Regions from separate parts of the Pontibacter akesuensis genome, predicted to be linked through region 1. Evidence: riboswitches for the same ligand, from Rfam matches in the RefSeq annotation. Region 1 holds a riboswitch; the other holds the start of a gene.

Evidence for each region. A riboswitch is a leader RNA that binds a small molecule or an ion and turns the genes downstream of it on or off. The one in region 1 is predicted to bind thiamine pyrophosphate.
Region 2: linked by a shared signal. The riboswitch ahead of A0W33_RS11160 (TonB-dependent receptor) and the one ahead of thiS (sulfur carrier protein ThiS) in region 1 are both predicted to bind thiamine pyrophosphate.

The regions. Positions count from the first base shown of each region.
Region 1 is NZ_CP014766.1:2,758,678-2,773,294, reverse strand. Features, by position in the region: gene A0W33_RS11825 (OmpA family protein) at 1-1,368, opposite strand, end outside; gene A0W33_RS11820 (aminopeptidase P N-terminal domain-containing protein) at 1,738-3,033, opposite strand; TPP riboswitch at 3,239-3,345, shown strand; gene thiS (sulfur carrier protein ThiS) at 3,426-3,629, shown strand; gene thiC (phosphomethylpyrimidine synthase ThiC) at 3,673-5,469, shown strand; gene A0W33_RS11805 (hydroxymethylpyrimidine/phosphomethylpyrimidine kinase) at 5,563-6,333, shown strand; gene A0W33_RS11800 (thiamine phosphate synthase) at 6,336-6,980, shown strand; gene A0W33_RS11795 (thiazole synthase) at 6,977-7,750, shown strand; gene thiH (2-iminoacetate synthase ThiH) at 7,875-8,984, shown strand; gene moeB (molybdopterin-synthase adenylyltransferase MoeB) at 9,191-10,270, shown strand; gene A0W33_RS11780 (thiamine phosphate synthase) at 10,320-10,898, opposite strand; gene A0W33_RS11775 (glycosyltransferase family 9 protein) at 10,931-11,935, opposite strand; gene A0W33_RS11770 (hypothetical protein) at 12,135-12,917, shown strand; gene A0W33_RS11765 (M16 family metallopeptidase) at 13,101-14,333, shown strand; gene A0W33_RS11760 (O-methyltransferase) at 14,448-14,617, shown strand, end outside.
Region 2 is NZ_CP014766.1:2,584,917-2,599,533, forward strand. Features, by position in the region: gene A0W33_RS11105 (peptidylprolyl isomerase) at 1-399, opposite strand, end outside; gene A0W33_RS11110 (ATP-binding protein) at 563-973, opposite strand; gene A0W33_RS11115 (STAS domain-containing protein) at 966-1,304, opposite strand; gene A0W33_RS11120 (GAF domain-containing SpoIIE family protein phosphatase) at 1,325-3,343, opposite strand; gene guaB (IMP dehydrogenase) at 3,752-5,224, opposite strand; gene A0W33_RS11130 (rhodanese-like domain-containing protein) at 5,986-6,303, opposite strand; gene pnuC (nicotinamide riboside transporter PnuC) at 6,430-7,155, shown strand; gene A0W33_RS20915 (hypothetical protein) at 7,319-7,495, shown strand; gene A0W33_RS20760 (T9SS type A sorting domain-containing protein) at 8,265-10,772, shown strand; gene A0W33_RS11145 (AAA family ATPase) at 10,909-11,439, shown strand; gene A0W33_RS11150 (aldose 1-epimerase family protein) at 11,442-12,317, shown strand; gene A0W33_RS11155 (hypothetical protein) at 12,452-12,700, opposite strand; TPP riboswitch at 12,929-13,025, shown strand; gene A0W33_RS11160 (TonB-dependent receptor) at 13,086-14,617, shown strand, end outside.

The DNA.
Region 1 (14,617 bases):
CTGTACAAGTGGCTGGCTCTCACCGTAACCTTTTGTTACCAAACGGTCTGGGTTCTGCACACCCTGCTGAATCAGGTAATCCTTCACAGCTTGTGCACGGCTTTCAGAAAGCGCCTGGTTGTACTCTTCAGAACCGATGTAATCAGCGTGTCCTTTGATCAGCAGCACGTGATCCGGGTACTTACCAAGAACTACTACGATGCTATCCAGCAATTGCTTGTAAGAATCCTGTACACGGGCCTGGTCAAACTCGAAGCGAACCTTCTCTTCCAGTAATCTTAGCGTTTCGGCATCCAGTTCAGGGCAACCGTTCGCCATTCCAGGGCCTGCAGTGTTCGGGCAAGCATCTTCGTAATCGGCAACACCGTCACCATCTGTGTCAACACCGCAACCATCAGCACCTACCTGCACACCGGCTGGGGTATCTGGGCACTTGTCGTCTTTGTCGGCAACACCGTCACCGTCAGCGTCAGGGCAACCGTTTGTGGCAGCTGTTCCGGCCTCATCAGGGCACTGGTCATTCTTGTCAGCTACACCGTCACCGTCGCGGTCCGGGCAACCATTCAGGTTGGCAACACCTGCTTCAGTAGGGCACTCATCCTGGTAATCCGGAACACCGTCGGCGTCACCGTCAAGTGGGCAACCTTTTTTGTCTACCTGCACACCAGTTGGGGTGTCAGGGCACTCGTCTCTTCTGTCCGGCACACCGTCCATGTCCGTGTCTGTAGCCTTACCCAGGTTAAAGCCAAGGCCTACGTTGTGCATCAGGAAACGATCGTTGTCGCCCATGTCCATGCCGTCAATCTTGTCCTGGCCAATAACCATGTAGTTGGTTTCAACAAAGGCACTCACCGCATCAGAAAAGCGGAAACGAATACCGGCACCACCTCTGGCAGCAGTCGTGAAGAACTTGTCGTCTTCCTGCATCGAGCCATCAGCGCGCATCGCGTCTGTCTTAGCCCAGGCACCACCACCGGCAATCTGCAGGTACGGGCCGATAAAGGCGTCCTCCTTCAGGATGTTGCCATACAGTTTAAGGCGTAAGCCTAACATGGCAGTACCCATCTGGGCATCAAACATGCTTCCCATCATAGTACCTGTGCCTTTGGCCTCTGTACTACCATACGTCAGGTGCAGACCTGCATCAAACGAAGGGCTGATATAACGGTTAAGCGAGAGACCACCACCCCATTCCAGGTCACCGAAGTCTTTGTCGCCTGTGATGTCTCCTTTATACTGTAAGGCACTTCCGTATATCTGTATGTTCGTTCTTTGATCGCCGCTTTGTGCAAACAGGTTAGAACTTGCTGAAAGCAAGAACACCAGTGCAAAAGCCATTTTACAAATTTTCGATAATTGTGTTTGCATAGTTCTACAATGTATATTTTGATATGACAATACGTGCATATAATTAATCAAGTTTACTTTCTTTTCTAAAAAATGAACCCGATGCCGTTTAGAAGCCTGTATAGCCGCACGCTTTATGAGAGAGAGGAAAGTTTTATCCATAGGCTGATCAGAGTTTAATAAAACATAACACCTTGGAAGCCACACCGTAATTTTGCACTCTTTTTATTCAAGTGTGGCTAAACCTATACTTCAAACTGATACGACAGCACAAGGTTGTTTTCTGAAAAAAAATTTGATGCAAAGGGTCTAAAATGAGTGTGAGCACAAGAAAAAGGGCTGCCAGCAACAGTGTGGTAATCCTTAGCATACTTCCGGTTCAGTACCTGCTCAGGTTCTCTTCTTCATGAGCCGCTCAATGTCGTCGGCCTCTAGCGGGATGTGTTGCATCAGGTCCTTTGGCCCGCTCTTCGTGATCAGGATGTCGTTCTCCAGGCGGATACCGATGTTCTCTTCCCATATATAGATGCCCGGCTCGCAGGTAAACACCATACCCTCCTCAAAGGGGCGGAATTTATTTCCCACGTCATGCACATCGAGGCCTAGGTGGTGGGAAGTGCCGTGCATAAAGTATTTTTTGTACAGCGGCTTGTCCGGGTCCTGGTTGCGCACGTCTTCCTCCTTCAGCAGGCCGAGTTTAATAAGCTCGTTCTCCATCAGCGTGCCGACAAACTTGTGGTACTGGTCGAGGGTGTTGCCCGGCACCAGCATTTGGATGGCCGTTTTCATCACCACCAGCACCGACTCGTATACTTCGCGCTGCCGCTTGGTAAAGGTGCCGCTCACGGGAATGGTGCGGGTCATGTCGGCGGCGTAGTTGGCATATTCGGCACCAAAGTCCATCAGCACCAGATCACCGTCCTTGCATTCGCGGCTGTTGTCCACGTAGTGCAGGATGCAGGCATTCTGGCCCGAGGCAATAATGGGCGGGTAAGCGGGGCCTTTGGACCGGTTGCGCAGAAACTCGTGGTACAGTTCCGCCTCTATCTCATACTCCATCACGCCGGGTTTGATGAAGCCGAGCAGCCGGCGAAACGCCTTGTCCGTGATGTTACAGGCCTCCTGTATCAGCGCTACCTCCTGCTCAGATTTAATGGCACGCAACTGGTGCATGAGGGGCGCACTGCGCTCATACTTGTGCAAAGGGTAGTGCGCCTGCAGTTTCTTGATAAAGCGGGCATCGCGGGTTTCTACCTCCACCACGGCACGCAGGTGCTCGTTGCTGTTCAGGTAAACGTGCTCGGCCTCGAAGATCAGCGAGTTCAGGACCTGATCGAACTGGTGGGTCCAGTAGATCTGCTGGATGCCCGACACCTCCCGCGCCTGCTCCTTGGTAAGCTTGTAGCCCTCCCAGGTCAGGATGTGGTCGTTCGTTTCGCGCACAAACAGGATTTCCTGCGTCCGCTGGTCTTTGTAATCCGGGAAAAGCAGCAGGATGGTTTCCTCCTGGTCCACGCCGGTCAGGTAAAACAGATCGCTGCTCTGGCGAAACGGCATCGTGCCGTCGGCACTGGTGGGCATTACATCGTTGGCGTGGAATATGGCGATGGAGGCTGGCTTTAGCAGCCGGCAGAAGTTCCGGCGGTTGTGCACAAACAGCTCCTGCCCGATAGGATTGTATTTCATCGTTTTATTTCTTTGATGTATAGGAGTAGCTCAGGGGTTAAAAATAGTATAAATATATAGCTTCAGCAATTGGAAAGTGCCTACTAGGTTTTAAAGCCACCAAATTTACTATGGTATAAACCACGCATTAGGTTACTATCACTAAAACTTGTGTAGCCAGCAAGTATGGATTTGGAAAGTACAAAGTAAAATTTATACCTTTAGCACAACACTTTAGGGGTGTCCTGTCGCCAAACAGAAAGGCAGGACTGAGAAATACCCTCTGAACCTGATACAGTTAGCACTGACGAAGGGAAAAGTTATGACGAGATACACACCTGTCCTCCTGCTTCTTCTTAATTCTGCTCGGCCAGTAAGCGCCAGTGCTAGCTGCATCCTATCCCGAGCAAACAATGACAATTTTCTTAAACAACCAAGCTAAGGAGCTCTCTGAGCCTTCCTCCGTATCTGCTTTGCTTCAGCTTTTGCAACTCGAGCAACAGCGTGGCATAGCCGTGGCCGTTAACGACCAGGTCTTACCCCGAAGCAACTGGGCCTCCTACCTGCTGCAGCCCAACGACCGACTCACGCTCATTCGCGCTACCCAGGGCGGCTGATGCTCCTTTTCCCCTTTCAACAGAAAATCAACAAGAAGAAAACATGAGACAAGACAAAACCCCTACCGCCAGTGCCATTACGCGCACGCCATTTCCGGGCTCACGCAAAGTGTACGTACCGGGCCAGCTACATAATATAAAAGTAGCCATGCGCGAAATCTCCTTAGAAGATACCTTAACCAAGTTTCTGGGTGTAGAAGAGCGCGAGCAGAACCCGCCTGTCACGGTGTATGACACTAGCGGCCCCTTTACCGACCCAGAAGTAGAGATTGATGTGCGTCAGGGCCTGGCAAGGCTTCGCGAAGAGTGGATTGTGAGCCGTGGTGATGTGGAGCAGCTGCCAAGTATAACTTCGGAGTATGGGCAGGAGCGACTGAATGATGCCAGCTTAGAGACATTGCGCTTTCAGCACCTGAGCAAACCGTACCGTGCCAAAGCAGGCCAGAATGTAACGCAGCTGCATTATGCCCGCAAAGGCATCATCACACCAGAGATGGAGTACATCGCCATCCGGGAGAACCAGCGCCTGGCAGAGAATGCAGAAATGGGGCACCAGCATGCCGGTAACAGCTTCGGAGCCAACACACCGAAAGGCTACATCACGCCAGAGTTTGTGCGCCAGGAGGTAGCTGCCGGTCGTGCCGTTATTCCTTCCAACATCAACCACCCCGAGAGCGAACCCATGATCATTGGCCGTAACTTCCTGGTGAAGATCAACGCCAACATCGGTAATTCTGCTGTTACCTCAAGTATAGAGGAAGAAGTCGAGAAAGCTGTTTGGGCCTGCCGTTGGGGCGCCGATACCATCATGGACCTCTCTACAGGCAAAAACATCCACGAAACCCGCGAGTGGATTATACGCAACGCTCCCGTTCCGATTGGCACCGTTCCGATTTACCAGGCGCTGGAAAAAGTGAACGGTAAAGCCGAAGACCTGACGTGGGAGATTTTCCGAGATACTTTGATTGAGCAGGCAGAGCAGGGCGTGGATTACTTTACCATACATGCCGGTGTGCTGCTGCGCTACGTGCCGCTCACGGCTAACCGTGTAACAGGAATAGTTTCGAGAGGTGGCTCTATTATGGCGAAGTGGTGCCTGGCCCATCATAAAGAAAACTTCCTGTACACGCACTTCGAAGAGATCTGCGAGATAATGAAGGCTTACGATGTGGCTTTCTCATTGGGTGACGGCCTGCGCCCTGGCTCTATTGCTGATGCCAACGATGCTGCTCAATTTTCTGAACTGGAGACACTTGGTGAACTGACAAAGATTGCCTGGAAGCATGATGTGCAGGTGATTATCGAGGGCCCTGGGCACATACCGATGCACCTTATTAAAGAGAATATGGACAAGCAACTGGAAGTATGCGGTGAGGCGCCGTTTTATACGTTAGGGCCGCTCACTACCGACATAGCCCCTGGCTACGACCACATCACTTCAGCTATTGGCGCAGCTATGATTGGTTGGTACGGCACCGCTATGCTTTGCTACGTGACACCAAAAGAGCACCTTGGCTTGCCGAACAAAAAGGATGTAAAGGACGGGGTGATCACTTATAAACTAGCTGCCCATGCCGCCGACTTAGCCAAAGGCCACCCGGGCGCGCAGTACCGCGACAATGCCCTGAGCAAAGCCCGCTTCGAATTTCGCTGGCAAGACCAGTTTAACCTTGCCCTCGACCCTGACACCGCCCGTGAATATCATGACGAAACTTTACCTGCCGAAGGTGCCAAAGTAGCGCACTTCTGCTCGATGTGCGGCCCCCACTTCTGCTCTATGAAAATTACGCAGGAGTTACGGGAGTATGCCAAAGCAAAGGGAGCGGAGATTTATTCTTAGCCTCTATCCACGCAACTAATGGCGCTCTTGCTGGCGCAAGCTTGTAGCCCGTGCCTAAGCTTTCGGAACGAGGTCAGCAAAAAAAGCAGCAACATGAAAAGTATAAACTACATGCCAAAACAAAGGCCCTATACCCTCACCATCGCCGGGCTTGACCCTAGTGGTGGTGCGGGCTTAACGGCAGACATTAAAACCTTCGAGGCGCTGAAAGTGCAGGGGCTAAGTGTGTGCACTGCCATCACCTACCAGCACGAATCAGAATTTGAGGGCTTAGATTGGCTAAGTATGGAGCAGATGGAGCGGCAGCTTGAGATTTTTTTACGCAAGTATAAAGTGCCCTATGCTAAAATCGGGCTGGTGCCAAGTTTGGACGTATTACAGCAGCTAATGGATGTGATGCAAAAACTCTCGCCTGATACCAGGCTGATCTGGGACCCTATTCTGAAGGCCAGCGCAGGATTCACTTTTCATGAGCAGGTACAGGCGGCGCAGCTAAAGGAGCTTTGTAAGCAGCTATACCTGATTACTCCTAATTGGCTGGAGATGCAACAGCTTCTACCGGATACACCTGTACCAGAAGCCGCTGCCCAGCTAAGCCAACACTGCCATGTACTGCTAAAGGGCGGGCATAACCAGGAGAAACCGGGGTATGATTACTTATACTATAAAGGTGAGGCAAAATCTTTCCGGCCGAAGCAGCAGGTACACGTGGGCAAGCACGGCTCAGGCTGTGTGCTTTCAGCGGCTATCACGGCGTTACTGGCACAAAATTATCCGCTGCACAAAGCCTGCCGCAAAGCCAAAGATTATACTACCCGCTTTCTCAACAGCAACCATACCTTGTTAGGCTATCATCATTATTAAACATGATCTCGACACTACACTACATCACACAGGAGACAGACAAGCAGACACACGCACAGGCTGCCGAAGCTGCCTGCCGTGCCGGAGCAGACTGGGTACAGCTGCGCGTAAAAAATAAGCCTTACGAAGTATGGAAAGCACTGGCGCTACAGACGAAAAGCATTTGCAGGCACTACGGCAGCACATTTATACTTAACGATAATCCTGCCCTGGCAGCAGAAGTAGGTGCAGATGGGGTACACCTCGGCAAGCTGGAAATGGCTCCGGCAGAAGCTCGAAAGCTACTGGGTCCAACAAAGATTATCGGAGGCACGGCGAATACTTTTGAGGATGTAAAGCGGCTGCTAGAGCAAGGAGTAGATTACGTTGGTCTCGGCCCCTACCGTTTTACAACTACCAAAGACAACCTGAGCCCCATACTAGGCCTGCAAGGCTACACGGCCATACTTGAACAATGCAGCGCAGCTGGCATTACCATACCCATTGTAGCCATTGGTGGCATTACGGCAGCAGATGTGCCGCTGCTCCTACCGACAGGTATACACGGCATTGCAGTCTCTTCGGCTATTACACTCGCGGCAAACAGAGCTGCTGCCATTTCAGAGATCAAGCAAAACCTACAACCGTTACCCCAGCACAACCTATGACACCTTTAACAATAGCCGATAAAATATTTCACTCCCGCCTTTTCACCGGCACGGGCAAGTTCAGCTCCGGTCAGCAAATGGAGGAAGCATTGCTTGCCTCTGGGTCCGGGTTGGTAACAATAGCCCTGAAGCGTGTGGACGTACAGAACGAGCAGGATGATATCCTGTCGCACCTCGCGCACCCGCAGTTTAACCTGCTGCCCAATACTTCTGGCGTGCGCAACGCCAAAGAGGCTGTGTTTGCAGCGCAACTGGCGCGGGAGGCGCTGGAAACAAACTGGCTTAAACTCGAAATTCACCCCGACCCCAAGTACCTTCTCCCTGACCCGATCGAGACACTGAAAGCGGCAGAAGAGCTGGTAAAGCTGGGTTTTGTGGTGCTGCCTTACATACATGCAGACCCGGTGCTGTGTAAACGGCTCGAAGAGGTAGGCGTGGCTGCCGTGATGCCTTTGGGCTCGCCTATTGGTAGCAACAATGGCCTGCAAACCCGTGCTTTCCTGGAGATCATCATACAGCAAAGTACAGTGCCCGTGGTGGTAGATGCTGGTATAGGTGCACCCTCGCATGCAGCAGAAGCGATGGAATTGGGGGCTGATGCAGTATTGGTGAATACAGCCATTGCCGTATCGCAGCAGCCGGTGCAGATGGCAAAAGCCTTCAAAATGGCGGTGGAGGCTGGGCGCATGGCCTACGAAGCAAAGCTGGCTCCTGTCGGGATAACCGCACATGCCAGCAGCCCGCTAACAGCTTTTCTGGATGAGCTGTAAAGCAACGCTGCCGTGATGCCTTATTATCTGTCATCCTGGAAGGATCTTGTTGGCAAGCTGTAAAAGTTTGAAGCCACTTCTTTAACCAGATGGCAGCATCTTACCTTTATCACAAAGCAAATTCATGTCTTTTATAAAAATATTCAATCAGCTCAACTGGGATGAAATAAAGGAAAGCATCTACGCTAAAACAGCGTCAGATGTAGAGCGGGCGCTGATGCACCCGGTCAGGAGCCTGGAGGATTTTAAGGCGCTGATCTCTCCGGCTGCGGCACCTTACCTGGAGCAGATGGCAGCCCTAAGTCAGCGGCTGACGCAGAAGCGGTTCGGCAAAACCATCCAGCTGTACCTGCCTCTGTACCTCTCCAACGAGTGCCAGAACATTTGTACCTACTGCGGCTTTAGCCTGGATAACCCCACCCCTCGTACCACCCTCACGCCAGAGCAGATTCTGAAAGAGGTAGAGGTGATCAAAAGCTATGGCTACGACCATGTGCTGCTGGTAACCGGCGAGGCAAACAAAACGGTTGGTGTGGACTATTTTAAAGAGGTGCTGCAACTAATCAGGCCATACTTCTCGCATATCTCTATGGAGGTGCAGCCGCTGGACCGGCAGGAGTACGAGCAGCTGATTCCGCTGGGCCTGAATACCGTGCTGGTGTACCAGGAAACATATCACCAGGAGGATTACAAAAAGCATCACCCCAAAGGCAAAAAATCAAACTTCGCCTATCGCCTCGAAACACCCGACAGATTGGGCAAAGCAGGTGTCCATAAGATCGGCCTCGGCGTGCTGATCGGGTTGGAAGATTGGCGCACCGATAGCTTTTTTACGGCGCTGCACCTGCAGTACCTGGAGCGTACCTACTGGCAAACCAAGTATAGCATTTCTTTCCCGCGCCTGCGCCCCTTCTCCGGCGGGCTGGCCCCTAAAGTAGACATGAGCGACCGGGAGCTGGTACAACTAATCTGTGCCTATCGTATCTTTAACGAAGAAGTAGAGTTGTCGCTATCTACCCGCGAGAGCCAGCACTTCCGAAACAATGTAGTGCGGCTGGGAATTACCTCCATCAGCGCCGGCTCCAAAACCGACCCAGGCGGCTATGCCTCCGGGCAACAGGCGCTGGAGCAGTTCGAGATCAGCGACGAACGCCGCCCGACCGAGATCGTACAGATGATCCGAAACCAAGGCTATGATGCCATCTGGAAAGATTGGGACAATGTTTTGGGGTAAGTGTTGACAATGTACTGCTGGTATAATTTAAACATGAGAATTGTCCCCTTGAGGGGATTACAGGGGTGTAAAGTTCATAGGGAAAATGGTTATCATCCATGATTTTTCGCGAGTGTAAACACCCCTATAGCCTCCTCAAGGGGACAGTGCAAAACGCAGCTCGTAGCAACAGAAATAAAAATAACATATCAAAATAACTGCAGCAGATGCTAGAGAAAGAAGAGGTAAGGCGATACAACCGCCAGCTTATACTTCCGGAGTTGGGGCAACAGGGGCAGGAGAAACTGAAGCAGGCAAAAGTACTGATGATTGGCGCTGGCGGCTTGGGCTGTCCGGTGCTGCAGTATTTAACTGCGGCCGGTGTGGGCACCATTGGCATTGCCGATATGGATGTGGTGAATGAAAGTAACCTGCACCGCCAGATACTGTATACCTTGGCTGATGTGGGCAAACTAAAAGCAGAAGTTGCCGCATTGAAATTATCACAGCAGAATCCTTTTGTGCAGTTCAACATTCACCACGAGGGCATTACAATAGAAAACGCACTGGAACTGGTGCAGCAATATGATGTGGTGGTGGATGGCTCTGATAACTTCCCGACGCGCTACCTGGTAAACGATGCCTGCGCCATACTTAGGAAGCCGCTGGTGTTTGGCTCCATCTTTAAATTTGAGGGGCAGGTAACAGTATTCAACTACAAAAACGGCCCCACATACCGCTGCCTTTTCCCGGAACCACCCGGACAGGGCGAGGTGCCTAACTGTGCCGAGACTGGTGTGATTGGCGTGCTGCCGGGTATTATCGGCACACTGCAGGCTAACGAAGCCATAAAAGTGATCTCGGAATTGGGCGAAGTAGCTTCTGGCAAGTTGCTTCTTTTTGATGCACTGACGTTAAGCTTTTCATCTTTCAAATTTACCCGTACTGCAAACGCAGAGGTGAAGCAGTTACAACCAGATTATGACTTGGCTGCCTGTGCTGCACCTGAAACAAGTATACAGGAGATATCTGCACAGGAGTATAAGGCATGGCTGCAAAGTGGCAGAAAAGTACAGCTGCTGGATGTGCGGGAGCCTCAGGAGTATGATCTGTGTAATATTGGAGGGGAGCTTTTACCTTTATCTACCCTTACCGGCAAACCTGCTGGCCTGCACCTGTCGCAGGAAGTGGTTGTGCACTGCCAGGCTGGTAGCCGAAGCAAGAAAGCCATTGCTATACTTCAGTCCTACTTCCCTGAGGTGCGGTTTTATAATATGAAGGGTGGACTGGCTGCCTGGGAGAAGTAGTGCTTTGGAAGTCAGACGCTCGCAGGAGCTGCGCACGCTGCGAGGCCTTTTACTGCTTTAGCAGTTCTTTGAACGCCACTGTAGGAACTGGCTGCTCCCACACAGCCCCCAACACGGCTGCTCCTTTAAAGCCCATCTCCTGCACCAGCGGCAGCTTTTCTGCTGTTACTCCTCCTAACGCTAACAGCGGCAACTTTGCCTGTGGCACCACCTCCCGAAGTTCACCTGTCACAAAAGCAGCTGGATAATCTTTTTTAGAAATGCTCTGAAAAACAGGGCTCAAAAAGCCGTAGTCAAAGTATGGCTGCGCTTGCTGTACTTGTGTAAGCGTATGGAAGGAGGTGGAAAAAGTTAGGTCATACTTCAGTGTGTTGGCCGCTGCGGCTCTGTCTGCCTCTCTGAAATGCAGTCCCTTTACCTCAAACTCTTCTGCCAGTTGGTGGTGTGTGTGCAGCATGACACGTTCGTGATACTGCTCTGGTAGCGCTTTCAGCCACACCCGCAGTTCACTTATACTTGCCTCGGGTTTGCGCAGGTGCAGCGTTTGCAGCCCAAGTTCAAACATAGCAGCGCAAATTTGCTGCTCCTGCTCTACTGGTTTGGGCGATGTGATAACGACTAATTGCATCTGGACTTATACTTGAAAGAGGCTGTATAAAGCTACCTCTCCGCCTCTACTGTTTCCAGCACCTGTAGCAACTGCTCATTACGGATATCGCGGGCGCACTTGAAATGGCCTTCGGGGCAGGCTTTGTAGCCATGCAGCCCGCAAGGGCGGCAGTATAGCGGCTCCTCCCGCTCCACCACCGTGGCAAAATCAGCCAGCGGACCGAAACCGAAACGAGGCACCGTGGAGCAGTAGATAGCGCAGGTGGGGGCATTAAGGGCCGAAGCCAGGTGCATTGGCCCTGAGTCGTTTACGTAGTTCAGCACTGCGTCGCGCATCAGCGCCGCCGACTGCAGCAGGCTCAGCTGCCCGCACAGGTTCTCTACCCGCTTGTTTATACTTTGGCTGATGATCTCGTCGCAGTGCTGCCTATCGGCCGGAGAGCCCAGCAGGTATACTTTGTACGTGGGGTCGAGGCTATTGATTAGGGTTACCCACTGCTCCTGCGGAAACTGCTTTGTAAACCAAACCGAGGTAGGCGCCATGCATATAAAAGGCTCCTGCTTCAAGTCCTCCACTTGCGCAAAGTCAGTCTGACTGGGGTATAGCTTTGGCTTTTCGGGAATGGCGTTGGTCACGCTCTGGATAAGCATGTTGTTTCGCTCCACTTCGTGCGTGCCAGAGCGCACATCGTGCACATACCGACGGGTAAAAAAGCGGGAGAAAGGGTTTTTCTCAAAGCCAACAGTTTCTTTGGCACCTGAGAATGCAGTAAGTATGCCGGTGGCTCCAAAGCGCTGCACATTCACTACCAGATCATACTTTTCGGTGCGTATCTGTGAGAGCAGGCGCATCAGGCTTTTATACTTGCCCTCCTTCTTGTTCCAGATCAGCACCCGGCGCAGCAGCGGGTGATTTGCCAGCAGCGCCTCGTTGCCCTTGCGTAAAAGAAAGTCCAGCTCAGCATCCGGGTAAAACCTGTACAGCTTCTCTATCAGCGCCGTTGCCAGCACCACATCACCCAAAAAAGCCGTTTGTATGATCAGTATTTTCTTCATGCTCCTGTATCTGACTCAGAACAAAACTACACCAAACTGCCCTTAGTTAAAAATGAGATTCCCACCGTTGAGCAGGCAATGCTTCTGCTGGCACGTTTCCCTTATATTTCGGAATAATTCACAAAAAGTATTGTTCTGCTTTTTGCGAATGGGCTTACCTTTGCCTAAGTTGTGCCTACCGCACCGGACTAACGCTTATATGAAACAGTATTTTACCTCCCCTTCCCTGCTTAAAAGTATAAAATTTACCTGGTTACTGGCTTTGCCGCTCCTGCTCGCTGGCTGTGGCACCTCAGCCTACATGCCCAATGTGCCCAACGTGCCGATGTTTACAAAGAAAGGGGAGCTTAGTGCCGGCGGCCACGTCACCCTGAAGGGAAACATCACCTTTAACACTGCCTATGCGGTAACCGACCATTTTGCCGTGCTGCTGAATGGCTCCATGCTTAGCACCGAGAGCCGCAAACGCGACATGCGCCACAACCTGCTGGAGGCTGGCGGCGGTTACTTCACCACCTTCGGGCCTGAAAACAACCGCGTGCTGGAAGTATATGGCGGCATTGGCACGGGCAGCAGCGACCGAACCGAGAAAGAGGAAGCCAAGGAATCTGGCGTGATGACGTACAAACGCCACGAGGCGAGCTACAGCAAGTACTTTGTGCAGGTTAACTTCAGCTCAAAGCGCAAAAAAGCCCTTCACTTCTTTAACCACGATTTCCCGCTGAACTACGGCACCGCCCTGCGTGCCAGCTATGTGAACATGGGCGACTATACCCTGAACAACATACCGGGCCAGGAAGAAGACAATATTTTCCTGGAGCCTATCTTTTACACGCGCCTCACCCTTACCCCGGCCGTGCAACTGCAGTACACCAGCGGCACCAATATCGGTCTGAAAAACCGCGATACTTTAACTGCAGCCTATTCTGTATTTTCTTTGGGATTCGTAATAAACGTCGGCGGGCTGGAGAAGAAGCGATAGCAGGGAGTTCTGAGTCCCGGGTTAAGCGTTCTGAGTTTGGTGGCGATGTGCTCCATCAAACAGCATCGTGCTTACCCAGTGAAAGTATAGCGCTGCCACATTCGTTGTGCTTTTACCCTGACCTGCGCAAAACTTTTAACTCATCACTCTTTGCCGTACCTTTGCAGGCTAATTCTGAACTGAATGCTTGATTATCATATCCATACTTTACCCAACGGAATACGCATTGTACACAAGCAGGTGCTGCATACCAAGATAGCCCACAGCGGTTTTATCATGGACATGGGCAGCCGCGATGAGTTGCCGCAGGAGCAGGGCCTCGCCCACTTCTGGGAGCATATGGCCTTCAAGGGCACGCAGAAACGCAAGTCATTCCACATCCTAAACCGCCTTGAGTCTGTTGGCGGCGAGCTCAACGCCTACACCACCAAAGAGAAGGTCTGTTTCTACAGCTCGGTGCTCGACAAGCATTTCGAGAAATCTTTTGAGCTGCTGACCGACATCACGTTTCACTCCATTTTTCCGGAGAAGGAAATCGAGAAGGAGCGCGGGGTGATTCTGGAGGAAATGTCGATGTACCTCGACACGCCCGAAGAAGCCATTGTAGATGAGTTTGATGCGGTGGTGTATGACGGCCATCCGCTTGGCAACAACATCCTAGGCACCAAAGAAAGCGTGGGCAGCTTTAAGAAGCAGGACTTCCGCGGCTTTATAGACCGCAACATGAGCACCGATGCGCTGGTGTTCTGCTCGGTGAGCAACCTGCCGTTTGAGAAAGTGGTGAAGCTGGCCGAAAAGTACCTAAGCGATGTGCCGCGCATCCAAAAATCACTGGACCGCGTGCCGTTTACCGGCTACCAGTCTAAATCCATTACAGTCGAGAAGTCTATTTCGCAGGCACACTGTGTGATCGGTTGCCCTGCCTACGCCCTCGGCGACGACAGACGCATTCCGCTGTTTATGCTCAACAACCTGCTGGGTGGCCCGGGCATGAACTCGCGCCTGAACCTGGCTGTGCGTGAAAAGCACGGGCTGGTGTACACGATCGACTCCAACTACGCCACTTACGTGGATACCGGCCTGCTCACCATTTACTTCGGCACGGAGAAGAAGCAGCTGAAGCGTACCACCTCGCTGGTGCTAAAGGAGCTGAAGAAGCTGCGTGAGAAACCACTCGGCTCTTTGCAGCTGCACACGGCCAAAGAGCAGCTGATGGGGCAATTGGCCATGGCAGAGGAAAGCAACATCGGCCTGATGATGATGATCGGCAAGAGCATTCTGGACCAGGAAAAAGTGGAGTCGCTGAACGACATTTTCGATCAGATCAAAAGCATCACCGCCCACGACCTGACCACCATTGCGCAGGATGTGCTGGCCGAGGAAAAGCTTAGTTTCCTCAATTACGTGCCAGCGTAGCGCAGCTACGCAATTAGAAATTATGAATTATGAATTATGAATTAGAGATTGAGGATTACTGTTTCTGCTTCATCTCCATATCCCCTCATTTTCAAATCTCCTAATCTACGTTCCATGGAGTTTATAGACGAAGAACTGCTGCAGTATTCCGAGAATCATACCTCGCCGGAGAGTGAGCTGCTGCACAAGATAAGTCGCCAGACGCACCTGAACGTGCTGAAGCCGCGCATGCTTTCCGGGCACCTGCAGGGCCGCCTGCTCTCGCTCTATTCCAAAATGATCCA
Region 2 (14,617 bases), 170 kb from region 1:
GTGCGAGGCATTTATTTCCTGCTTCATGCGCTCATACGCCTCACGCACCAGCTGGTCCGTTACGCTTTTGTCAGTCAGGTACGGCTGCGCCAGCTGCTCCTTGTACCCCTCCAGTTCACGCCTGAAGGCCATGGTAGTGTCCAGGCCGCGGTTTTCGGCTTCCAGCACCTTCAGCTTGAAGTTGGTGTACAGGTTCAGGTAATCTGTTACGCTCTGGCGGGTGTAAGCATCGTCGTTGCCACTGTTGTTCTTCTCGTATACATAGCGGAATTCGGAAGTGGAGATGGGCTGGGTGCCGAGCGTAGCTACTGCGGGTTCTCTGGTGTCGTTCTTCTTTGTTGCGGTGCAACCGGCAAGAGCCAGCGAGGCAGCCGCAACAAGTAGGTAATTGCTGCGCATAAGTTGGTTTAAAACAGGCTTTTGTTTTGCTGATCCGGGATCAGGGTATGCAATTTTAGTTAAAATTTCTGACAGATAAGTCAAAAACTATAACCATAATCCCATCAGCCCTGCATTTGTTCCCGGATAACGGGAAATGCGCAGCGAAAGTGTGTCAGCGGCTTTATTTGATTTTTTTGTAGAGGCGGCAGATATTCTTCGCTCCTTTGGAGGAGAACTCCACTTTATCCATGATGCGGTTAACCAGGGCAATGCCCACACCGCCTTTTTTGCCGATGCGGATGTGCTCCTGGATGTCGGGCTCCTTGTAGTTTGAGCGCTCAAAGGCAACCCCTTCGTCCGTTACCTCGAACACGAGGAATTCTCCCTGCTTTTGAATGGCAAGGGCAATGTACTTTTCCGGGTCTTCGTGGTTGGCGTGTATGATGAGGTTGGCGCATATCTCATCCACGGCCAGTACGATTTGGTTCATCAGAATATCCGAGAGGGCATAAGTCCCCAGGTATTCCGTCACAAAGTCCCGTATTAGCTTCAGGTTTTTTTTAGTACAATTTACCCGAATCGAGTTATTCATTAGCGACGCTTCTTGCTTCCTCGTAATCAGAGACGATGGTCATCAGCAGGTCGAGGCCAAGGATCTCAAATACATTACGAACTTTGTCTTGCATGTTAAAGAAGATGAGCTTGATCTGTGCATCCTCAAAGCGCTGCAGGTGCGAAATAAAAACGCCCAGGCCTGCAGAGGAAATATAATCCAGGTTCTGGCAATCTACCAGCACCTTGTTATACTTCATTATTTCGGGATCGGACAGTTCTTCGTCCAGTTGCACAGAGGAGCTTGCGTCCAGTTCACCGTCAAGGGTCATGATGACGGTGTTTTCTTTGATTTCTTGTGTAATTTTCATCGGCATACTTTACGGCTTAATCATATGTTAGGTTCAGTGGGCTTAAACTTGATTACCATCAGTGTCTGGTCGTCATAAAGGTTGTCAGGGCCCGTAAAATCCTCCAAATCATTTATGATGGCCCATTTTATATCATCCGCGTCCAGGTGGTACGTTTGCTTGAGCATGTACTGCAGCCTGTCCTCGCCATACTCCTCATTTGCCGCGTTCCGGGCCTCCACAATCCCGTCGGTGTACATCACCATCACGTCCTCGGGGTTGTAATCGTAGTACATCTCCCGGATGTGGCTGGCGTAGCTCTTATCCCGGATGATACCCAAGCCCAGGCCTTCCGTCTGGAAGTAGAACACGTCGTCCATCATCGAGTTATAGTACAGCGTGTGGCAATGGCCGGCGCGGGCAAACATAAAGCCCTTCATCCGGTAATCTATGATATAAAGCGCAGAAGTGATGAAGGAGGTTCGCTCCAAACACCGGCTCAGGGCGCTGTTCGCCTGCTTCATAAACTCACTCGGCGCCATGTCCTGCTGCATGAGCCCGTGAAAGATGCCTTTCATCTGAGCCATGTGGAAAGCCGCCGAGATACCCTTGCCCGACACATCCCCGATAATAATGGCAATGCGCGACTCGCTTAGCTGCAGGAAGTCATAAAAATCGCCTCCCACTTCTTTGGCTGCCTTGGAGTGCGTGCTAATCTCAAACCAACTGTCGGTCGGGAATGTTTTGGGAATCAGGCTTTCCTGTACCTGCGTGGCGATTTTTAGTTCTTCTTTATAACGCTCCGTCTGCAGCGATTCGTTTACCAGGCGCAGGTTTTCGATGGTGAGCATGGTCTGGCTCGTAAAGGTGCGCAGCACGTTCACTGTTTCCCTATCGAAGCCGCCCTCAATATCCTTAAGCAAGTATAAAACCCCCGACAGGTGCTTCGGGGATTTAATAGGAAGTATAACCATCGATTTCCAGGGCAGCGCCAGTTCGCGGAAGCCGGGGTTGCGGGCCAGGTTGTTGTTGATGTAATCGCTGCTGTGGATGTTGTAGGCCAGCAGCAAGTGCCGTATGCGCTTTATCTGCTCCACGTTGATATTGAGCAGGTGCGTTACCTGCGGCTCCCCGTTGCGGATAAGCTCGAACCAGGCCGCGCTGGCATCGGAGGCTTTGATGGTGCTGTCGAACAGCATGTCGTATACCTGCGTCTCGCTCTGCCCCTGCTGGATGGACTGGCTCAGGCGCTGGAAATTAAGGAGGTCCTCGCTCTTCTGCTCAAACACACTGGAGGTAGGCAAACTGAACAGCGACACCAGAAAGGCCGCCAGCGAGTAAAGGGCCACAAACAGCATGGCCAGCAGCAGAAAGCCAACGTCGGTGTAGTCGATGACAAGTGCCGGGCTGTCGGCGGTGTTTTTAAAGAAGCGGATAAAGATGTAGCAGCTTAGCAGTATGGCTCCCAGCAGCACGAGCGAGCGGCTCTTGTTGTTGAAGGTGAGATACGCCACCCACTTCAAGTTGGTGCACAGAAAGAGGATGTAGAAGCTCATCAGGGCCAGTAGCGGCAGGAAGATGTAGCTGGTATACTTAAAGTTGAAGATGGTAAGCAGGAGCGTGGCGGCCAGCAACAACTCAAACCAATCCCAGGCAATCTGCAGGAACTTGTTTTTGTGGTAGAGCAGCAGCACCCGCCAAATGTAAAATGCCTTCGACAGGAAAAGCACCATCAAACCGAAATTTACCTGGTACACCAGGTGGAGCAGCAGGGTAGACTCTGCCTCGGAGTAATTGGAGTACACGCGGTAACCCAGAAACAGCGCCACGCTCAGGTAGGCAGCCACCCCCGCCCTGGAAAACAAATTCCAGAGGTAGCCGATAAAGTCCAGCCCCTTCAGCGACTCGGTTTGCAGCCGCTGAAACAGGAACACCGATACAATGAAGATCACGATCAGCAGGTTGCTGAAGAAGGGCAACGCAAATCCGGGCACAGCGCTACCAGCCAAGGTACGCTCGGCGTTAAGCAGCACAAAAGCAAGCAGTAAAAGCCAGCTCACAATTGCAGAAGTAACCAGTAATGTTCTTGCGTTAGTTTTGTATAGCATAAAACGGAAGTCCGTCTTTATTTTTTAGCACGACTGAGTATGGTTCCCCCTGGTTGAATTCAAAGTGAAGGTAAGAAAAAAAAATGCGCTTTGACCAAGGCAGCGTGTTCTGTTTAAAAAATCAACTTGGATAACGTAATTAAATTCATCCGGGTTAATATTTCTACTAACTAAGGGAGCTAAAGCAGGAGGAGGGCCTGCAAAGAATAGCTAGGTAGGAGGCTGCCTTTGCCAGGTAAGATAGAACTGAATTTGCTTTAAAACGGAGCAGCCAGGAGGTGTGTCCTGGCTGCTCCATTATGTTAATGCGGTTAAATCAGAAGCGAAGTTAACCGCTGCCGGCGTTTTGCCGAATTATACTTAGCGGCTGTTGTAGTTCGGTGCCTCACGTACAATCTGTACATCGTGCGGATGGCTCTCGCGCAGGCCGGCGCCACTTATCTTCACCATCTTAGAATCCCACAGGTCTTCAACCCGAGGCGTACCGCAATAGCCCATACCTGCTCTCACACCGCCCACCAGTTGGTAGATCACCTCGCTCACAAACCCTTTGTAGGGCACGCGGCCCACAATGCCTTCCGGAACCAGCTTCTTGGCGTCTTTCTCGCTGCCCTGGAAATAGCGGTCTTTCGATCCATCCTCCATAGCCTCTACAGAGCCCATGCCGCGGTAGGTTTTGAACTTGCGTCCTTCGTACAGAATCATCTCTCCCGGAGCCTCTTCCGTGCCTGCCAACAGAGAGCCGATCATTACGGTGCTGGCGCCACCGGCCAGTGCTTTCACAATGTCGCCGGAGAATTTGATGCCACCGTCGGCCACAATCGGAACACCGGTGCCTTCCAGGCCACGGGCAGCCTCCATTACAGCCGAGAGCTGCGGCACACCAATACCGGCGATAACGCGGGTGGTACAGATGCTGCCTGGGCCAACGCCCACTTTCACGGCATCCGCCCCGGCGTCGGCCAGCGCTTTGGCGCCTTCGGCAGTGGCAATGTTGCCGGCAATGATATCCACGTCTGGGAACGTGTCCTTTATTTTTCTAACTGCCTCCAGCACGCCTTTCGAATGGCCATGGGCAGTGTCTACGCTTATCACGTCTACGCCAGCATCCACAAGTGCCTTTACGCGGTCCAATACGTCGGGTGTTACGCCAACGGCAGCACCTACGCGCAGGCGGCCAAACTCGTCTTTGCAGGCAAATGGCCTGTCTTTTTTCTTGAGGATATCTTTGTAGGTGATCAGACCCGCCAGCTTTCCGTCCTTATCAATTACAGGTAGTTTCTCGATTTTATATTCCTGCAGGATGTCCTCTGCTTTGGAAAGGTCGAGTCCCTTTTCGGCTGTGATCAGGTTTTGGGTGGTCATGATGGCGGTGACAGGCTGTGTCAGGTCGCGCTCAAAACGCAGGTCGCGGTTGGTGATGATGCCTGTTAGTTTGCCTTCGCTGTTCACGATCGGAATACCGCCGATCTTGTTTTCGGTCATGATCTGCACCGCGTCGCCCAGGGTGGCGCTCTCGTTCAGCGTGATCGGGTCGAGGATCATGCCGCTTTCAGAGCGCTTTACCTTGCGCACCTGTGCCGCCTGCTTCTTTATCGACATGTTTTTATGGATAATGCCGATGCCACCTTCCTGCGCCATGGCAATTGCCAGGTCCGCCTCGGTCACCGTATCCATAGCCGCCGAAATAAGCGGCGTGTTTATGCGGATGTTGCGGGTAAGTTGTGAGGAAGTGTCAGTTTGGTGGGGAAGCACCTCGGAGTAGGCCGGGAGCAGAAGCACGTCATCGTAGGTGAGGGCCTCAAATAAAATCTTAGACTGATCAAAGCGCATGGCAAATAAATTAGGGACTGTTATTTGCCGCGTAAAGTTACACAAACTTTTATGCAATCGCACACAAGTATAAATGTAAATTTTGTGTGAACAATTTTATGGCTGCAGGTTCCGGGGAAGGAAAAAGGAGTGGAGGGGAAAGTGTAGCAGGAGATGGAGTGACAAGCTTGCCGCGGTCAGGTCAGGTGCTCGCAGGAGCTGCGCATGCTGCGAGGTCTTTAGCTGTTGGGGTAGTTGTTTGTCCATGGAAGCGTAAGCCCCTCTCCCTAGCCATCTCCCTAAGGGGCGAGGGAATTCTGCTATTGGTTTCGATAAGTAAAAGCGGTGTGGTGTTGGCTTTTCAGGTTAATCCACCCCTGCCCCTCCGAGGAGGGGAATTAACCTCACCCCAACCCTCTCCTAAAAACAGGAGAGGGAGCTTAGCTGAAGCTCCGTCAGCAGCGGCTACCTGAGCTGATTCCAGTCTTTGGGTGGGGGTAGGGGCCCTCGAAAAAGAGCGCCTTGTAGTGATGCGGTGCCCGAAGGGCAGCCTGCAGCGAAGCGATGGCAGCTTCAATACACAGCGCGATGCCCGAGGACGAGGCCCCGCTTATATAGGGCCCCTTCCCCAGCCGTGAGCGCTCCAAAGTATGAGATGAAACAGTTAGTGTATGGGAGCTGGAGGATGAGCGGAAGCTAGGTAGCGTAGCTTAATTCAAGTTACAGAAAGCTGAGCTATCAAGTATAAACCATCCGCAAGTCTTCCATGAATTAAATCATCCTTAATACGTCGCCATACTTGTATCCACCTGCGTAGCCCAGGCATGAATACCACCTTTCAGGTTCAGAAGATTGTCGAAGCCGAGCCGCTGTGTCAGGTAATTCATAGCCTGCGCACTTCGGAAGCCATGATGGCAAACCATAACTACGGGAATGTCGCGGCGGATACGGTTGACTTGCTTGGGCAGCTCGCCCAGCGGGATAAGTTCGCCGCCCAGGTTGCAGATCTCGAACTCCTCAGGCTCGCGCACATCCACCAACTGTATGTTGCTGCTTCGCGAAAGCCGCTCCTTTAACTCCTGCACTGTAATCTCGTCCATGGTTCCTGCTTATGAGTGGTTGGTACAAGTATAAAATAGCGGCCTGTTGTGCGCTTTGTTTCAGCAACGCCCAAAATTAACCTGCTTTTGTTTACTTCCACAGCTTTGGTGCTGTAAATTGCCACCATGGATTCAGAACTACGTATACTCGCGGCCGCGCTAGTACAAAGCTACCCGCTGTTACTGGATAATATAAGTATAGCACAACTGTGGGCGCAGTTTCTGGCAGGTATGCAGCAAACCTCGCTGTTGGAGTACATAGCCGTGGTGGCGGGCATAGTGAGTGTGTGGTACTCCCGAAAAGAGAATATCCTGGTGTATCCCATCGGCCTCATCAGCACCACCATTTATGTGTACCTGAGCTTTAAGTACCACCTGATCGGGGAAGCCAGTGTAAATGTGTATTACACTATTCTGAGTGTGTATGGATGGGTGCTGTGGTCCAGGAAAAACAACCAGGAAGAGCATGTGCTGCACATCAGCTTCTCAAGCCGGAAGCAGTGGGTGCAGCAACTTGCGTTCTTCGCTGTGCTGTACGGCATCATCTACTTTTGCCTGGTGTACCTGAAGGGTGCATTTTACGAAGGCGTTATTCCGTGGGCCGACGCTTTTGCCAGCGCCACCGCCTATACAGGTATGTGGCTGATGGCCCGGAAGAAGGTAGAGAGCTGGTATTGGTGGGTTCTGACCAATATCGCTTCTATTCCGCTTTACTTTGTGAAAGGACTTGTGTTTACCTCCGTTTTTTACTTCGTGCTGCTGCTTATGGCCTTCGCCGGACTGGTAGAGTGGAAGCGGAGGGCGAATAGCCGCCAAAACAGAACTGCCAACGCTGTTAGAACTAAAGTTTAGGGTAAATTAAGAGTTGAAAGCATGATTCTTGCCTTAGATTTATACTTTCTCGCTTGAAAGTTTAAATCCAGCCAGTTGCAAACAACGTACATTTACCTACCAACCTGACCTATTGCTGCGACCCCACCGGGCGTAGTTTGTATAACCACTAACGTAGCAGCACATGAAACAACGTAAACTTGAGTTACCAGAAGAGCTGAAATTTGAGAACCGGATGAAGTGGGGGTATGAGTCGCCGGACGAAAGCCCTAAGCAAGTTCTGCTGAGGCAATACGGAAACAAGAAGCCTAAGCCGGTGGAGGTGTATAACTTCTACGGGTACAGTTTTTCTGAAAGTTAGTAACATCCTACTCACATTAGTGTTAAAACAAGGAGAGGCAGCTGTAAAGCTGCCTCTCCTTGTTTTAACACTAATGTGAGTAGGATTAAATTCTTTAATCAGATAACAGCAGTGACGGTTAACCTTTCATCTTGGTTGTATAATGGAGATATAAGTTTTTTTACTCAGCTTTGTATGATAGGAATGTTTTGTAAATAGGATAATGGTATGTTACAACATGATTTTAAGTTTTTAACAAAAGTAAGAATCATTCACCTTTAATTTTCCCACCTCTGCACCTTGGAATGTGTTTTATACAATAATTTAGTATATATATTACATTTTACTTGTGAATATTTATATATTTGAACAAGTTATAGAAAACAAAAAAAGTAACAGTTTCCGAAACCAACATAGGCTGGGTAAAGAAATCCTGCACCCCCACCTAATTAGTTGCCTTCATACCCTAGGTAATTATTTTCCGCAAAATGTTCCGGTTCCCAAAGCCGTGAAAGCGGATGATTATGATTCTTCCGATATATTCTGAAACGTATCTCACCGTCTATGGAGCATACCATCTACGTTCCTTCGTAAAGAATTGCGCCTTTTCATGCGCTACATTCTGAACAGGCCAGGCAGAGAGCATCTCCTTTAGCTGCATTCAGGCAATCATCCACTGTCAATGAGTCAATTATCTAGCTGATGAACTTTTTTCATGCAGCACAAGAAAGCTATGCACATTCTTTTCCCATGCTAAACCAAGTCAATCAACAATCTAAAATTAGTTCTTATGGAAAATTTTATCAGTTATTCAACGTGTAAGGCCGGGGGCGCTCCACAAAAGCAGTTAACAGGTTTAAGGCGATATGCCATGGTATTGATAGCTGTGCTTGTGGCTATAAGTAACATAGCATTTGCGCAGATTGCTCCTGTTAATCCACCAACTGGTGGATTTCATATCGATGGGGACTTGAGGGCTAATACTCCTCAAGGTGGTATCGGTGACTGGGTAAGCGGCCCAGGCGGCTCAGGAGGATTTATATTTAATAATGATGGTACTGTTAATGGAGGGGTAAATGCTCAACTTGTAAGAGATCCGTACAATGAAAGGGCTGATATAATCTTCACGGAGGGCAGTAAGTTTAATGCTGATCCGAGTACTTGGGCCTGGTCAGTAAGCAAGGCCCCTAATAAAAACGATATCAACAACGCCATGTACTTGGTTACAAGGGATGCCTCCAATAATGATTGGATAGTTATAGGCGGTGACCGGTTATCTACAAGCGGTACCAGCTATATCGATTTTGAGCTATTACAGAAGTCTGTAACGAGAAATGGAACCGGCAACGGCTTTACATCTTTAGGAACTGAAGGCGGCAGAACGGTGGGTGACCTTGTAGTTTCTATGGAGTACAGCAACGGAGGGTCAAAGCCTATTGTCAGGATTTACCGCTGGCAGGAGGTATCACCCGGTGTGTACGACTATGTGCTGCCGACAAGAGACTTGAGTGCCTTGGTTTTCGCCGAAACAAATAGAACTGGCTCGGTAGACGTGCCTTTCCGCGGCTTTGGAAGTACCAGTTACTCTCAATATGCCTTTGTAGAAGCAGCCGTCAATGTAACAGGAGTTTTGAGAGAAATTGCCGATCCATGTACTGCGCTTAGCATCAGAACCATATTTATAAAGACCAAAGCCTCCGACTCGCAAACAGCGGCACTTAAAGACATGGTGGAACCTATACCTGTGACGATAAACTTTGGTTCCGCTACAATTGCCTATGGAGGCCCATACTGCCCGGTAGGAACTGCCACAGTCACTCAAACAGGCGTAGCAAATGGTACATATAGTAGCACTACAGGTTTAGTTTTAAACGCTACTACAGGAGAAATAAACTTGGCTATCAGTATACCCGGCACCTACACCGTAACATACACTTACACTACAAATGGTTGTGAAAAGACTACGCCTGCAACTGTTGTAATTAATGCCGCCCCTGTGGCACCAACACTTTCTCCAACGCAGCCAACCTGTACCGTTCCTACAGGAAGTGTGACAGTAACGGCCCCGGTAGGAACAGGCTTAGAATATAGCCTGAACGGCGGCACATGGCAAACCGGCACAAGTTTCTCTAATCTGGCGGCAGGAAGTGCTTATAGTGTTAGGGTAAAAAACAGCGGGGGCTGCATCTCTGCTCCAACTACCGGAACGTTAAACTCCCAGCCTCCTACCCCCGCTGCTCCAACAGCAGATGTGGATCAGCCAACCTGTACGGTAGCCACCGGAAAAATCAGCGTAACTTCTTCAACTGAAGGGCTAAGTTTCAGTATCAACAGCACTAATCCTGCAGACTTCACTAATACTACAGGGATTTTCGATCTGCTTACTCCTGGTAGCTACACTATCAGGTCGAAGAGTGGGGTGTGTATTTCTGATGGCGTAACAAAGGTAGTGAATGCTCAGCCTCCTACACCGCTTGCGCCAGTGCTTTCAGTAACGCAGCCTACCTGTACAGTTGCGGCCAAGATTGTTATTACTTCCAGCACCACTGGTTTAAAGTTTAGCCTGGATGGAGGACCATATGCCGACTATCCTGCAGGCGGTTATACAGGCCTTACCCAAGGTGTGCATTCCATAAAAGCCCAGAATGCTAGCCTTTGCGTATCGCCAGCTGCCACGGAAACTATAAACGCCATTCCGAACCCACCATCTGCACCTACAGTAGCTATAGTAGATGCCAGCTTGTGCGGGCCTGCCACTGCCACTGTTACAGTTACTTGTCCGTTAAACACAGAGGCGGAACCTAACCGTTATTCTTATAGTAACAACGGAGGGGCTTATCAGGCTAGCCCTGTGTTTGGCAGCTTAGCTGCTGGCGCCGGATTTAGCATTACTGTGAAAGATAATGTAACAGGATGTGTGTCTTCTGCCACTGACTGTAACAACTACACAACTGCTAGCTGTACCCAACAGGTAGCGACTATTACCCAAACCCAATCCTCTGTTCAGTCGATACAAGTTACTAGTGAGATGAAAGAGAGTAAGTCTCTTACCGCTTACCCTGTTCCGTTCTATGACAATGCTACAGTAGAGTTCACATCTGAGCGTAATGGAAATTTTGTAGTCAACCTTTATGACCTGAAAGGAAGTTTAGTGCGGGAACTGAAGTCTGGTACAGCCAAACAGGGTGAGGTAAATAAGATTGAAGTAGACGGCAGCAACTTACCGGAAGGAATGTATCTGGTTCGCGTTGTTAATGGAAATGGGTCCAAAACTATAAAGCTTCTTAAAAAACAGTAAGCGTTAAATAACAATAAGCATTAGGGGGTGCTTTATTGTAGGAAGGGGTGCCGGAGAAAAGTCTCCGGCACCCCTTGTGCTTTATAGACCGTTAAGTTTCCGTGCATCCTATCACTGTATTTACGACCTTTACCCCATGCTGAAAATAGCGATTACCGGGCCGGAGTCTACAGGTAAATCTACCTTGGCGGCACAACTGGCGGAGAAGTATGATACTGTTTGGGTGCCGGAGTATGCGCGCAGCTATGTGGGCAACCTGGGCAGGCCCTATACCTTGGCCGACATAGAAGCCATTGCCAAGGGGCAACAGGCCCTGGAGCAGCAGCTGGAGCAAAAGGCAACGGGCCTGCTCTTTGCCGATACCGATATGCTGGTGCTCAAAGTCTGGAGTGAGCATGCCTTTGGCCACTGCCCCGCGTGGGTAGAAGAGAAACTGCGGGCCCAGGAGTATAACCTTTACCTGCTGATGGGCGTTGATTTGCCCTGGGAGCCTGACCCGCAACGCGAGCACCCGCACCTGCGCCAGTTCTTCTACGATTGGTATAAACGCGAACTGCAGGCGCTGCAGGTACCCTTTGTAGAAATACAGGGACAGCGGGAGGAGCGACTGTTGCAGGCCTGCCGGCAGGTGGAGGCACTGCGCTATGAAAACAAAAAACTTAATTGATTATGCTATACTTCCTCGAGAACGATAACTATAAAGCGGGCGTCGATACAGTTGGCGCCGAACTACACCATTTCATCAAGAAAGATGAGCAGCTTGAGCTGATCTGGCAGGCCGACACGGACGTGTGGGCAAGCCACGCGCCTAACCTGTTCCCCATTGTGGGCGAGTTGCCAAACCAGCAATATACCTTCAAGGACAGTACCTACGACATGAAGCGGCACGGTTTTGCACGCCGCAAGGAATTTAAGCTGGTAGACGAGCAGCACGACAAGCTGGTGTTCGAACTCACCGAGGATGAGGAGACGCTGCAGCACTACCCATTCCATTTCAGGTTTTTGGTGGCGTACACGCTGGACGGTAGCACGCTGTCTGTTTCATACCACATTACCAACACCAGCGAGTTGGCTATGTATTTCTCCGTGGGCGGACATCCCGGCTTCAGGGTGCCTTTTTACCCTGGCGAGAAGTATGAGGACTACTTTATCGCGTTTGAGAAAGAAGAAACGCTGCGCCGCCACCTGCTCAACGACCAGGGCCTGTTAAGCGGAGAAACGGAGTTGCTGGCTAAGCGTGGCAACCGAATTCCCCTGGACCCGGCGTACTTCGACAAAGACGCCATTGTGCTGAAGTACCTGCAGTCGGAGCGGGTGCAACTGGGCAGTACGCACCATGACCGCCGCATTGAACTGGCATTTGAGGATTTCCCGTTCCTGGGCATTTGGGCGAAGCCAAACACAACCGAGTATGTGTGCATCGAGCCCTGGTGCGGCATTGCAGGCAGTGTGGGCGAAAGCGGAGAACTGAAAGAGAAGGAGGGAATAAACAAGCTGGCCCCGGGGCAATCGTTTGAGCGCACGTACAGCATTACGGTGCTGTAAACAGGCCGGAGCCAAAACGTAAGGCCTGTGTTGCCGAAAGGCTGAAGCAGCAGCGGAGCAAGTATAAAAAGAAGAATCCCCGGCTATGCAAACTGTGTGCGGCCGGGGATTCTTTGTTTTGGAAAAGTGGAAGTTCAGTGTAGCGATGGCTCCGGGAACTTGGGTACTTTTATTCTTCTGATGTCATACTTTGGCTCATAGTCGTTGATTGGCAGCGAGATGCCCGGTGGCAGGTCCAGGTCAGGCAGGTCGTCTCCAAGTGGTTCACCCCCGTCATCGTCGTTGTCGGTGGATGGTGGGCGGTTAAATTTCTGGCGCGGGGCAAAGGCGTAATAGGCCAATATGGTTAACAGGGCTACTGTGTATAATATACTGATCATCATTCTACTTCTACTTTAAATTTCTACTTCTGCTTATCTTCCCTTAAGGCAGAAATCCTTGCGCCAAGCGGCTAAGTATAATGTGCCTTAGTTATGTTTTACAACGTACTTTTCGGCTAAGTGGTTATCCATCAGCATTAAAATTTAGTGGCAATTTAGCTGGTGAGGGTGATGTGATTACGTAGTATAAATAATCTAAGTTTTGATTTAAGTATAGTTCCTCCTATCTTTGCGGCAGTTTAGGGGTGCCTTAATAAAACGGGCTGAGATCATACCCATTGAACCTGATCCGGGTAATGCCGGCGAAGGGAAAACACGGTGAACGAAATGTGGCAGGTTGCATACCCCTGGCATTCCTGCATTTTCGAACTTTCCTTTTTACAGTATCATGAACAAATTTCTTATTGCCGTGGTAGCGATGCTGCTGCCGTTGCAACTGCTGGCTCAGTACCAACTGAGCGGACACGTGCGCAACGCCACCTCCAAAGAGGGCCTTGCAGGCGCAACTGTTGTGCTGGAGCGCACGCAAACAGGCACCACCTCGGGCACTAACGGCTCCTTCTCCTTCAACAACCTGCCAGCCGGCGCCTATACGTTAAAAGTGAGCTTTCTGGGCTTTGAGGAGCAACGCGTAAACGTAAACCTGCAGCAGGATACTGATCTGAACATTACGCTGCGGCCGAAGGCGCTGCAGGCAAGCGAGGTGGTGGTGCAGGCCACCCGTGCCGACGAAAGAACGGGCACCACCTTCACCAACGTGACCCGTGAGGAAATTGAGGAGCGCAACTTTGGGCAGGACCTGCCTTACCTGCTGGAGCAGACGCCATCGGTGGTGGTAAACTCTGATGCGGGCGCAGGCGTGGGCTATACCGGCATCCGCATCCGGGGCTCCGACATCACACGCATTAACGTGACGGTAAACGGTATTCCGGTAAATGACTCTGAGAGCCACGGGGTGTTTTTTGTGAACATGCCTGATTTCGCCTCGTCGGTGCAGGACATACAGGTGCAGCGCGGTGTGGGCACCTCCACAAACGGGGCAGGTGCCTTTGGTGCAAGTATAAACATACAGACGGAGCGGGTGCGCCGCGAGGCCTACGCCGAAACCGACAACAGCTATGGCTCCTTCGACACCTGGAAAAACAACGTTCGCTTCGGTACTGGGCTGATTAACGGGAAATTCGCTTTCGACGGACGCCTGTCCCGGATTAAGTCAGACGGCTACATCGACCGTGCCTCCTCCGACCTGAAGTCGCTCTACTTCGCCGGAGGCTACTACGGTGATAAAACTACGGTGAAGTTCATTACCTTTTCGGGGCAGGAGCAAACGTACCAGGCCTGGTATGGCACCCCTGAGGCGCTGGTATACGGCAACGCGCAGGATCTGAAGGATTACATCGACCGCAACTACATTGAGGGCAGCGACCGCGAGAACCTGCTACGCTCCGGCCGCACCTACAACTACTACACCTACGACAACGAGACAGACAACTACCAGCAGGACCACTACCAGCTGCACCTGTCGCATGACTTTGTGCCGGGATTAAGCTTTTCGGGTGCGTTGCATTATACTTACGGGCGCGGCTATTATGAGCAGTTTCGTGCCGAGGATGACCTGGAGGACTATGGCCTGCCAAATGTGGAAATAGGCAGTGAAGTCATCTCCACATCAGACCTTATCCGCCGCCGCTGGCTCGACAATGATTTTTACGGCGCCACCTATGCCCTGCAGTACAACCCGAACCAGCGCCTGAATGCCACCCTGGGCGGTGCCTGGAACAGGTACGACGGCAGCCACTTTGGTGAGATCATCTGGGCACGCTACGCCTCCACCTCCAACATCCGCGACAGGTACTACGACAACGACGGGCAAAAGACGGATTTCAACATCTTCGCCAAAGCCAGCTACGGCCTTACAGA